3 regions of the Glaciimonas sp. GNP009 genome follow, and region 1 is predicted to be linked to each of the others. Evidence: predicted binding sites of a transcription regulator. Region 1 holds the regulator's gene; each other region holds the start of a gene.
What was found. Region 1 encodes sigma-54, which starts transcription at its own class of promoters, with help from an activator protein. Its sites were predicted from a motif close to TGGCANGNAANCTGCTTT; they were not measured.

Region 1 (4,290 bases):
AGGTCAACGCCTGACGCACAATCCCGCCGACGATTCATTTGACGTGATTCTTCCCGTCATTCGTAGCCTTGATAAACAACAACCGCCGATGACCTTGCGCTCCAATACTGCCAAAATCGAAGACAACAACAGTAAAGTGAATATGTACGGCAATGTGAACGCAGACCGCTCAGCGACGCCAAAGTCGTCAAAGCTTCATTTGCAGTCCGAGTACCTTCAGCTATTGCCAGATGATGACATTATGACAAGTAACAAGGCGGTCGAAATCACGATCGATCAGTCGAAAATGACCGGTGTTGGTATGTATGCCAATAATGCGACTATGCAATTACGCCTATTAAACAATGTCCGTGGCACCTATCGCGCAACACCGCGGCAGACTAAATAACTCACATGATTACCGGATAATCCTATTGAAGCCATTGTTGCTTTTAGTGCCAGTATCCCCTTTCAGGATTTTTATGAAACGTATTCTATTTTTAACCCTACTCGCGCTGCAACTGACTTGTATTTCAGGTGCCCATGCTGAAAAAGCTGACGCAGATAAACCATCCAACGTAGACGCAGACCAGTTCACGCTGGACGACGTAAAACAAGTAAAGATATTCACCGGCAAGGTGATACTGACCCGCGGCACGCTGATCATGAAAGCCAACAAAGTCGTCGTCACGACGGACCCATCAGGCTATCAATTTGCCACCTTATACGCACCTCCCGGTGGCTTAGCCACGTTTCGCCAAAAGCGCGACGGCGGTCCTGACTTATGGATCGAAGGTGAAGCTGAGCGAATTGAGTACGACGATAAAACTGAAATCGTTAAATTATTTTCGAAAGCGCAAATGCGACGTCTGCAAGGGACCAAAGTCACCGATGTTGTAAACGGCGAATTCATCTCTTACGATAGTCGCGTGGAGTTCTACTCGGTCAGTAACAATGTTTCCGGCAATAGTCAACCTGGCGCGGGCCGCATCAAAGCAGTCATCCAGCCGAAGAGTAAATAAGATGACCTCTACAAATTTAAGCACCTTGATCGTTAAAGGGCTGCAAAAAAGTTATGGCGCGCGCCAAGTAGTCCGCGATGTCTCTTTGAAAGTAAATAACGGCGAGGTCGTCGGCTTGCTTGGTCCTAACGGCGCTGGAAAAACGACTTCTTTCTATATGATCGTCGGTCTGGTGCCATCGGATGGTGGAACAATTGATTTAGATGGCGTTGACATCTCGCGTTTACCGATTCATCAACGCGCGGTGCTTGGCCTGTCTTATCTGCCGCAAGAGGCCTCTGTTTTTCGCAAGCTAACGGTCGAAGACAATATTCGTGCGGTACTTGAATTACAGCGGCCAAACGGCAAAGCACTGACCAAAGATGAAATCTCGGACAAACTCGATTCACTGCTACAAGAATTGCAAATTGAGAAATTGCGGGAAAATCAGGCATTATCTTTGTCCGGTGGAGAGCGACGACGAGTTGAAATCGCCCGTGCTTTAGCCACCAATCCGCGCTTCGTGCTTCTTGATGAGCCGTTCGCCGGTATTGATCCTATCGCCGTTATCGAAATTCAACGTATCGTCAGGTTCCTTAAAGAGCGCGGCATCGGTGTCTTGATCACCGACCATAATGTGCGCGAAACGCTCGGCATTTGTGACCGGGCATACATCATCAACCAAGGTAGCGTGCTAGCCAGCGGCAGTCCAGACGACATCATCGCCAACGAATCAGTGCGACGAGTTTATCTGGGTGAACATTTCCGCATGTAACGGATTCAACGGATTCCCTAGCGCCCATGAAACAATCTCTCCAACTCCGTACCTCGCAGCATCTGGCGCTAACCCCGCAATTGCAGCAATCGATTCGATTGTTGCAATTGTCTACGTTGGAGTTACATCAGGAACTTGAACATATCCTTTCGGATAACCCGTTACTGGAACGCCTCGACGATCCCCTGGACAATTCAGTGCGATTACTCGCCGACGGGGCGATCAGTACCAGTGCCTCAACAATGGATGCGCCACCAGGTGACAGTGAAGTAAGCAGCTCGCCAACTGAGCCTGAGGGCGGTGGTGAAGCGCCCGAGTCTGGCGAAAACAATCAAGAGAACGGCAATACTGACAGCGAATGGAGCTTTGACGACGTTTCCCGAACCTCCAAAGCCCCAGATGATGAGGATTCACGACCACAATTAGAAGCCTGCGAATCGACGTTGCGCGAACATTTGCTCAAACAAATGCGTGAAGCTGTTGATCAGCAACGCGACCGTGCATTGATCGAGTTGATCATTGATGCGCTTGATGAAAACGGCTACCTGGAGGAATCACTAGACGATATTTTTGCACGTCTTCCAGAGCAACTTGATATCGAGATAGAAGAATTGTCGATGGCCTTGAAGATGGTCCAAAGCTTCGACCCAACTGGTGTCGGAGCACGCAACGCGTCAGAATGCCTCGCATTGCAAATCAAAGCATTTCCCAAAGTAGCGTTCGTCACACGCCGACTGGCACTAACAATCGTTGAAGGTTATCTGACCTTATTTGCCCAGCGCGATTTTAATAAAATCAAAAAAGCGCTGGAGTGTGATGATGAAGATTTGCGCGAGGCACAAATTATTATCAAAAAATGTAATCCTCATCCCGGCGCGACCTTTGCTGGCGGTGCGTCAGATTATGTCGTACCAGATGTAATTGTCAGAAAAACAAAAAATGGTTGGCAGGTAATGCTCAACAATGACGTTATGCCAAGGCTTCGAGTTAATGCTCTTTATGCCAACATTCTCAAGCAGGGCAAGAGCGAGGGATCACTTAACTCGCAGCTACAGGAGGCAAAGTGGCTGATCAAAAATATGCGTCAGCGCTTCGATACCATACTGCGTGTAGCGCAGGCAATTGTTGAGCGTCAACGGAATTTTTTCTCACATGGGGCGGTTGCTATGCGACCTCTTGTGTTGCGCGAAATAGCTGATACACTAGGATTACACGAGAGTACTATCTCACGTGTAACTACTCAGAAATACATGCTCACCCCACACGGGATGTTCGAATTAAAGTATTTCTTTGGCAGCCATGTTGCTACAGAGGCAGGTGGAGAGGCTTCCTCAACGGCGATACGGGCGTTAATCAAACAACTGATAGGAGCGGAAGATTCTAAAAGTCCTTTCTCTGACAGCAAGATTGCCGACATGCTCGCGGAACAAGGTATGGTAGTGGCCCGTCGCACCGTCGCAAAATATCGCGAAGCTTTACGAATTCCGCCGGTCAATTTGCGTAAATCTTTATAGCTGTTTGCTTGTTTGCACAAACGTCGCTGTGTTCTGACTGATTGATTTATGGTTGATGAATAAATTGGTGATTCAACACTGAATTAATCGTCCCGGTCCGAACCGCCAACGACACACTTGATAGGAGCGCTGTATGAATTTCACAATTAGTGGGCATCACCTCGACGTAACTCCCGCCATTCGCGAACACGTGCTAAGCAAATTGGAGCGTATCAAGCGCCACTTCGATCAGGTCATAGATATTAGTGTGATCCTGACGGTAGACAAAATCACAGAGAAAGAAAAGCGTCAAAAAGCCGAAATTAATCTGCGCGTTAAAGGCAAAGACCTGCATGCCGAGAGCATTGCGCATGACCTTTACGCCGCCATCGATTTGTTAATCGACAAACTCGATCGACAAGTGATTAAATATAAGGACAAATTGCAGAATCATCAACATTCGGCAATCAAGCATCTACCTGAGGATTTGCCCATCGCAGCAACGTGATGGACGGGGTTCTCTAATGCGGTCAACGTAAGTATTGCTCAATAAATAAATTGAAAAATACTATACTGACAAATGAGCAAGGGCGCAGTTAATGCGCCCTTTGTCATTTTAAAATTATATTACTTACACACGCCCTGCCCGAATATGTTCGTAACACTTTGCATCGTTTAGCAGTGTTCGGAGGCATCGCCGAATGTCTCGAACGCAACCGGGTACACCTCAAACAGCGGCCAAAACAAATAACTAAGCAAGAAGCTTTATAACGTCACTCTCAAAAGAGTTTTCATAAAGTCGCCAGACCCGTAACTTTCCCAATTCGGTCCACATCAAAAATACCATGACGATGGTATGCCGCAGCCTATTGCTTTAATGCGCCAAAAACTTTTCCGATAATTGCACTGCCAGCACCGATCGGATCACGTCGAATCGCTTTTTCCTCTTCCCCTATCATGTAAAACAAGCCATCCAAGGTGCGCTGCGTGACATAGCCTTCAACAGTCGCCGCCTGACCTGGCACAAGACCCGTTTTACTGA
Region 2 (4,290 bases), 1.4 Mb from region 1:
CGCGAAATTGGTAGGTTTTAGTCCCTACCACGTGACTGAACCGGACAATCGGACGGTGCATAGGCGGCCTGTTTTACGTTTGAAAAAATGTGCGGTCCAAAGCGGAGCCGAACGACGTATTTACAGAGATTAGCAGAGATAAGCCGATATTAGCTGATATAAACTAAAAGTTGGCCGAGGATGCCAACGGCAATAGAAGCGCGTTGAACGTCGCGCGTCGTTTCTTTGGCGTCGATGTGGCTTTTTTAGTATCATCGGGGCGGTGATTCACGCGTGATGAATGAACCACAATTAACAAACCATGAAATACGGCGACTAATACTGAATCGCAGGAATTTAACGACCCGGCTTGGTAGCTGCTGATCGGATTTTAGCTATCGTCAGTCCGGACCAGACTGCTTTAGTTTGGGTCAGGATACTGTCTGTTTTCCAAGCAGTTGGGGCAACTTTGCCAATGCATCGTATTCCTCATCGCTAAACAGCCTTGATCGCGTCAAAAAGCGACGTCCTGATCCGTTGTCTAGTGAGAACATGCCACCGTTGCCATTGACAACGTCAATGATTAATTGCGTATGTTTCCAGTATTCGAATTGCTCGGCGCCGATATAAAACGGTTCACCATCCAGTTCACCCAAATACACATCTCCGTCGCCAACCTGAAAATCGTCTCGGGCGTAACACATGGGGGCACTGCCATCGCAGCAGCCGCCGGATTGAAAAAACATCAGCGCACCATGTCTTTTTCTTAGCGTTTGTAGCAATTCTAGCGTCGCTTCAGTCGCAACGACTCGGGCGGGGGTAGTTGACATAAGAAAGGCCTTTCGTGAAAAATAGGACTTACGCAAATCCGCACCAGCGGCGCTATGCTTCACAATTTTATAATGCGGCATAAGCTTCGTAAAATAGGGGCGATAAACCTGCTACTGAGCTGTTGCTGGGACGATTTTGCGTAAATCCTAAGAAAATTGAACTCTGCCTTAACCGGCGGTAAAGCAGAGTCCACATTACAATCTAGCAGCGAACTTTAGAAAAAGCCTAAAGCGTTAGGGCAATAACTGACCAACAGATTTTTGGTTTGTTGATAGTGATCCAACATCATCTTGTGATTCTCACGACCGATACCAGACTGCTTGTAACCACCAAATGCTGCATGCGCAGGGTACAGGTGATAACAGTTAGTCCAGACCCGACCCGCTTGAATCTCGCGACCCATACGGAAAGCACGTGAGCCATCGCGTGTCCACAGCCCTGCGCCCAGACCATACAATGTGTCGTTGGCGATTTCCAGCGCTTCTTCTTCGTCTTTGAAAGTCGTGACAGACAACACAGGTCCAAAAATTTCTTCCTGGAAGATGCGCATTTTGTTATTACCTTCGAACACGGTTGGTTCCATGTAATAACCCGCATCCAGATCACCGCCATGTTGCGTGCGACCGCCGCCGGTGAGCAACTTGGCGCCTTCTTGTTTGCCAATGTCGATGTATGACAGAATTTTTTCGAGCTGTTCCTGCGATGCTTGTGCACCGATCATCGTGCTCATTTCGAGTGGATTGCCTTGCTTGATGGCTTTTACGCGTTTTAATGCACGTTCCATAAAGCGGTCATAGATCGATTCTTGAATCAACGCGCGTGATGGGCAAGTGCACACTTCACCTTGATTTAGCGCGAACATGGCAAAGCCTTCCAGGCATTTGTCAAAGAACGCATCGTCCTGATCCATGACATCAGCAAAGAAGATGTTAGGCGATTTGCCGCCTAGTTCCAGCGTTACAGGGATGATGTTTTGCGATGCGTATTGCATGATGAGGCGGCCGGTAGTAGTTTCACCGGTGAAAGCGATCTTGGCAATCCGCTTGCTCGAAGCCAACGGTTTGCCTGCTTCCAGACCGAAACCTTGAATAATATTAAGCACACCCGGTGGCAACAAATCTTGCACTAGTTCAATCCACACCATAATCGAGGCTGGTGTTTGTTCAGCTGGCTTAAGGACGATGCAATTGCCTGCCGCCAACGCCGGTGCCATTTTCCAGACTGCCATCAATATCGGAAAATTCCACGGAATGATCTGACCAACGACGCCCAAAGGCTCATGGAAATGATAAGCGTAAGTTTCTGCATCGATGGTCGCGACAGTGCCTTCTTGGGCACGGATGCAACCGGCAAAATAGCGGAAATGATCAATAGCCAATGGAATGTCGGCTAATGTTGTTTCGCGCAGAGGTTTACCGTTGTCGATCGTTTCGGCAATAGCCAGCAACTCCAGATTAGCTTCCATCCGGTCTGCGATTTTAAGCAGGATGTTGGCGCGGTCGGCAGGTGAAGTCCGGCCCCAGGCACGCTTAGCGGCATGTGCGGCGTCTAATGCCAGATCGACATCTTCTGCGCTGGATCGTGCTACTTCGCAAAAAGCGCGACCGAGAACAGGACTAATGTTTTCAAAATACTCACCCTTTACCGGTGGGACAAATTTTCCACCGATGAAATTGTCGTAACGTTGCTTGAAGGGATTTTTAATGCCTAGTTTGGTGATGTCTGCTAGATTCATGTCGTCCTCCGAAAGGGATTTAGTTAATTGATTACCAAGTTGGCGTTAGGCCAAGGTGCAACAGGCACTCAACCTATTTGCAAAGGTCGTGCCAATCAATATTCCGCAGATTATTAGCCGGAATTTTTTTGCCATAAATCGCTGAAAACCCGCATGGATATTAACTATCACCTATCCGTTATGGGATAAATTTATCAGTTTCAAATTGCCCATGTCACAAACATAAAACCACTGCTGTTTTATTTTGGAACACTCTTGCATTGGCAGTGTTCCGAATTTGAACTGCCTTTGAAGTGATGCAATTTTGATTAATGACAAGTGGAGAAGTTCAGTCGCTTTGTATTCGGCAACGATTGGTTTGACACAAAAAAAACAATAAAATGTGGCGGTTAAAACCACCAAATGCAACTTGGTTGCACTATAATCGGCACGCTGCAACTAGGTTGCAATTGGCTTTCATCTGATTACAAAGAGCAACTAGTGGGCGAATGTAAAGAGACCATAGAGCAAAAATAGAGCCGGTTCGGACTTGGTTTTGCCTTGGGTTTGCCGCGGTTTTGCCCTTTTGTGGCCCGATCGTGTCTAAACAATTTGTTGTAAATATAAAGCTAAGATGTCGATCAAATCGTCCTCCCTTATGAATAAAAAGCGCAGTAGTATGCTAGCGCGTTCGGCATGGTTTCGACTAATGCTGGTACTTCCCGTGTGCGTTTTATTTTGGGTTGGCGTCTGGTGGGCACTGGCGGGAGCGACAGGATGAAACCGGCAGTAACGTTGCACAACCTGACGGTCGCCTATCGTCAGCATCCGGCTTTGCACCATATCAGCGGAAGCTTTGAATCCGGTTCACTGACCGCGATTATTGGCCCGAATGGTGCAGGGAAAAGTACCTTATTGAAAAGCTTGCTAGGATTGGTTCGCATCGATAGCGGTCGCGTCGACATCAGCATTGCGCGCAAGCGTATCGCGTATTTGCCGCAGCAAGCTGAGATTGACCGCGGTTTTCCAATTTCAGTGATGGATTGCGTATTGCTGGGCTATTGGCAAAGTGCCGGGTTATTTGGTGGGATTACGAAGGCAATGTCAGAAAAAGGCGATGCCGCCTTACATGCGGTTGGCCTGGATGGATTTGCTGATCGCTCCATTGGCAGTTTGTCGGCGGGACAGTTTCAGCGTGTCTTGTTTGCGCGGATTTTGTTGCAGGATGCCGAGCTAATTTTGCTCGACGAACCGTTCAATGCCGTGGATGCAAAGACGACGGAAGATTTGCTGGTGATCGTACAGTCATGGCATGCGCAAAAGCGCACCGTGATTGCTGTGTTGCATGACAACGAACAGGTGCGCCGCTATTTTCCCCAATCGGTATTGCTGGCACGGCGCCTGGTGGCATGGGGTGACACGACACACGTATTAACCGACGATCATTTGCGGCTGGCTAAAAATATGCCTGAAGCGCAGGATCCGAACGCACCATTTTGCCAGCCGGAGACGACGGCATGAGTTTTTTCTCACTGCATTGGTTGACCACGTTTTATCAATTTACCTTAGCGCCGTTTCAGGAATTTGCCTTCATGCGGCGCGCTCTGATCGGTATTCTGGCGCTTGCGCTTAGCAGTGCTCCCCTTGGCGTGTTGTTGACCTTGCGCCGGATGAGTCTGTTTGGCGACGCGCTTAGCCATGCCGTGCTGCCCGGTGTCGCAGTTGGGTTTATGTTATTCGGCTTATCGCTACCGGCGTTAAGCATC
Region 3 (4,290 bases), 1.3 Mb from region 1:
CGCAGGTGTGCCGACAATCTGGCAAGGTTTACTAAACTACATGGAAACCAACGACTTAAAATTTTCGACGATGACGCGCACGGTGATCGGTGGATCTGCCTGTCCGCCCGCCATGTTGCGCAAGTTCCAGGAAGTATTCGGCGTGCATGTTTTACACGCCTGGGGCATGACCGAACTGAGTCCGCTCGGCACCGTATGTGCATTTAAATCCAAACTATTAAAAAACAGTCCGGAGGAACGCTACGCAGTACAGGCGAAACAGGGGCGCGCCGTGTTTGGCGTGGACATGAAGATTGTCGACGAGGATGGCCACGAACTGCCTTGGGATGGCAAATCCTCCGGGAAATTAATGGTGCGCGGCCCTTGGGTCGTCAGTCATTATTACAGGAGTGAAAACGAGGCTGAACTTGAAATGGACGCCGATGGCCGTGGTTGGTTTCCGACTGGTGATATTGCTAATATTGATGCCGATGGCTATCTGCAAATTACCGACCGCGACAAAGATGTCATCAAGTCCGGTGGCGAATGGATCGGCTCAATCGATCTCGAAAACATCGCGATGGCACATCCCGCTGTTTTCATGGCGGCATGCATCGCCGTCAAGCATCCCAAATGGGACGAGCGTCCGCTGTTGGTGGTCGTCAAGAAGCCCGATACTGACCTGGATCGCGATGCATTGCTCACCTTTTACGAAGGTAAGATCGCCAAGTGGTGGACGCCGGACGATGTGGTATTCGTCGACGCGCTTCCGATGGGCGCAACTGGAAAGATCCTCAAAAAGAAATTGCGCGAAGAATTTGCAGATTACGTACTACCGACGATATAAGAATCGATTAAAGACGCGCTCTATTTTTTTAAAAATAAGGGTGAAGAATCCGTTCAAAGGATGAGCTTAGCGCTTAATCACTTCCAAAGATAAGTTGGATGTTGCGCTCGTTAATACATACGCGACCGAAAATCATACTCGGTTCGATTCAAATCATCGAATTCAACCATCAAAAGCCTTACAACCATGTAAGGCTTTTTCTATTCAGCCCTTACCGCGTCTGCATCCCTGCTCAGACCGAGAGAGTCCCACGCAAAACAATAGATGACATAACGGCAATTTTCATGCAATCTCAAAAAATTATTGAATTTATTACATTCACCCACATTGGGTCTTCATCTGCCAGCCAATAAGGGTTTGTTGTTCAAGCTAATAGCTTGAGTTCTCCGCATTCATAGGATCTAAGTGAAGAATCCACACAAGCGACGGTTGCAAATCGCCCGTTTGGAACTTCTCAGTTAACCCGCCTACATCAAGCAATCTAATGAACACCGATCAGCATAAAGAGCAAAAAAAAGAACAAAAACCGTCGATCCAGACGCAAAGAGTTTAGCAACTATTTGCCCATTAGTAGTCGATTTCGATGGAACATTGACGCCAACCGATACGCTCGTTGAAGTGCTCATCCAACTGATAAAACGATCGCCGCTGACTTTACTGCCCTTGCCGCTTTGGCTTCTGAAAGGGCGCGCCGTTTTTAAGTACAGGATCGCCTTACAAACAACCATCTCCGCAGCGCAGTTATGGTACGCCAGACAGATCCCACGTCAGCTTGGCTGGACGCTTGCCACAGCGGCAAGTGCTTCACTGTTCCTGTGTACATCATCGGTAAACCAATTGCATTGACGCCGAAATAAACTTGTAAATGATTGATAATTGGAATCTCAATTTTTTACGGTGTCATTCCTATTTGATCAATGTTGCGCTTCATTCGTATTTATATAAAAATAAGTCATTGGCCGAGTCTCACGATAAAAGCAAAAAAGCCCGCATAAGGCGGGCTAAAATTAAGCGTAAAAAACGTTTATGCGTTGTTATTAGCTGATTTGCGACGTGCTGAAGCAAAACCGAGAAGTCCGAAGCCGAGTAGCGCGATAGTTGCTGGTTCTGGGACTGCCGTTGTGGTGAAGTTTGCTGCTTCAAAAGAACGATAAGCCTGAGAGTCGAACGTCAGCGACGTAATAGCCGATCCGGTATCCACAAAGTTGACGTAGGTTTCGCCGTTAATGCCTAAATTTGCAGTCGTGAAATTGGTTGTCGCTCCATTTGCCTCTTTGACTATCAGCGTGTTGTACCCGTCAGGTGTTCCCCATTCAAAGCTCACATCAGATACGCCGATGCCAAATGAAACGATCGCAGAGCCCAAATATTGATTTGGTTCACCTGCCAACCATTGCCCAATGGTATTGGACGGTCTAGAAGCATCTGCCGAGAGACCAGCTGTCAATAGACCGCCAGTGACGTTGCCGCTTGTTAGCACAAAAGCGCTGCCGCCCTGATTGCTACCTAAAGTGCCAATGACAGATGCATGTGCAACAACGCTCGACAATGCCGCAACGGTAACAGCAGCCAAAGCCAATGATTTAATAATGCTCATTCTTTCCCCTAAGAAATGGAATCAAATTAATAAAAAATAATTAATTATTCAACCTAGAAAGAAGCAATTTATATGCCATTAATTTTATGTCTTTTGTAAACAAACACTTAACGAAAACGTAAAAAATATTGGTTGTGATATGTAAAATAATGCAACAGTGCCATTGTGAAATAATGGTCACATGAGCAATTGATTGCCAGATTAATCAAAGGCTCATGAACAGTTGATTTTTCATCAGATCGTCTTGAAAGTCACTATTGAAGGACTAAGTGACCGTGACAACGAACGACTTGAGTAACGACGTCTCCACAGCTGAAAATATAGCTTGTCGTATCGATGGTCGCTATCACAATAACTGAAAAAATCTACACACCGTAGAAGCGCAATTAAAAAATTTTTCCCTTTTTAAGTTTGACTTTTTAGGTTACTTATCAGCTAATCCAGCACCATCATTCCCGACAATGTCATACATGCCTGAGACTAGCTTGGAAAGCTCAGTATCGACACCACCAGCCCGTATATTTCAATAAAGTAACTCCCTTAAATTGCCATTGACTTGTGTCGGAACGCGCACTAAAACTCAATACGCAACGCCCTGCACTTCAAAGAAGTGTTGTCCGTAAGCAGTGCGTTGTTTACTTAAGGAGATCACAATGAGCAGCCAGGAAAACAAGCAATTAGTGATGCGAGGCTATCAGTTATTCAAAAATAATGACATCAACGGATTACTCGAACTGTATACCGATGACATCGAATGGAAAGGAGCCGATTCTGAATATGTTCCGTTCTTTGGCACTTATAAGGGTAAGAATCAGGTAGCACAATTTTTCACTAAAATGGATCAGGCACAGGAAGCCATTCAGTTTGAACCACAAGCTTTTATCGCTGAAAATGACAAAGTCATCGTGACAGGCCAATCCATATGGTTAGTAAAATCAACTGGTCAACGATATGAAAATCCTTGGGTCCATATCTTTACACTTCGGGATGGAAAAGTGGCCAAATTCCAGCAATATAATGATACGGCCGCGGTAGAGGCCGCTTATAGACCGTCACAGACTTCTACGCAGCAAAAGAAAACACAAAACATCACTAAACACAATTAGTGTGACTTAAAAAACACCGGTCAACAATGTCATAAAGATTGGTATGCGCCAAGACGCAATCGGCATGACGGTAATATCAAGCGAGGCACCCAAGCCGCGGCTTTGTGACTGGGCCAGTCTTCCGGCTTAGGTGTAGCGTTAATATTTTGCTGCTTGATGATAACTACCGACTTATCGGCGTGGTCCGAAGATTTAGACCGCGCCACTCAAAGCTACGGCGTCAGCGCCAGCCGCAATCCGAATCGGACACGATGGATCATTAGCCGCACGCCACACCGCTTCAGCTACATCAGAAGCTAGAGTAACCTCAGTGGATTGCTGCCATCCGGCGAAGACACTTTGCGCCAAATCTGCATAAGCCTCAGGGATGCCATACTGTATCCGAGGCTGTGCATTTTGACCGAAGCGAGTCTCGGGTGCGCGTCCCGGCAAGACCAGATTGACTCGCACATTAAATTGCTGAAGTTCCAGCGCAAGAGATTCGGTGTACGCGTTGATCGCGGCTTTGCTCGCGGTGTACACGGAGAGCAAAGGGAGCGCCCTCAATGTCACACTTGAAGTGACGTTCACGATGACGCCAGCCTTGTTTTGCCTAAACTGGGGCATCACAGCTTGGGTCATTGCTATTGTGCCAAGCGTATTGGTTTCGAATATCTCGCGGGCTGTTTCCATCGAGGTACCTTCAGCAGCGCCCAGCATGCCGATCCCGGCGTTGTTGACCAGAACATCGATCGGCCCCGCGGCCTCTACTGCCTGACGGA

Region 2: the regulator sigma-54 is predicted to act here: its motif matches at 2,622-2,639, upstream of adh (aldehyde dehydrogenase).
Region 3: the regulator sigma-54 is predicted to act here: its motif matches at 2,484-2,501, upstream of ACXX82_RS03550 (PEP-CTERM sorting domain-containing protein).

The regions. Positions count from the first base shown of each region.
Region 1 is NZ_JBTGUV010000004.1:1,850,628-1,854,917, forward strand. It holds gene lptC (LPS export ABC transporter periplasmic protein LptC) at 1-388, shown strand, start outside; gene lptA (lipopolysaccharide transport periplasmic protein LptA) at 462-1,001, shown strand; gene lptB (LPS export ABC transporter ATP-binding protein) at 1,003-1,755, shown strand; gene ACXX82_RS09065 (RNA polymerase factor sigma-54) at 1,782-3,269, shown strand; gene hpf (ribosome hibernation-promoting factor, HPF/YfiA family) at 3,403-3,756, shown strand; gene ACXX82_RS09075 (DUF4197 domain-containing protein) at 4,115-4,290, opposite strand, start outside.
Region 2 is NZ_JBTGUV010000004.1:3,245,646-3,249,935, forward strand. It holds gene ACXX82_RS15200 (ethanolamine ammonia-lyase subunit EutB) at 1-61, opposite strand, end outside; gene ACXX82_RS15205 (DUF779 domain-containing protein) at 411-809, opposite strand; gene adh (aldehyde dehydrogenase) at 1,025-2,545, opposite strand; gene ACXX82_RS15215 (metal ABC transporter ATP-binding protein) at 3,302-4,045, shown strand; gene ACXX82_RS15220 (metal ABC transporter permease) at 4,042-4,290, shown strand, end outside.
Region 3 is NZ_JBTGUV010000004.1:546,626-550,915, forward strand. It holds gene ACXX82_RS03545 (3-(methylthio)propionyl-CoA ligase) at 1-826, shown strand, start outside; gene ACXX82_RS03550 (PEP-CTERM sorting domain-containing protein) at 1,851-2,423, opposite strand; gene ACXX82_RS03555 (nuclear transport factor 2 family protein) at 3,077-3,529, shown strand; gene ACXX82_RS03560 (SDR family oxidoreductase) at 3,722-4,290, opposite strand, start outside.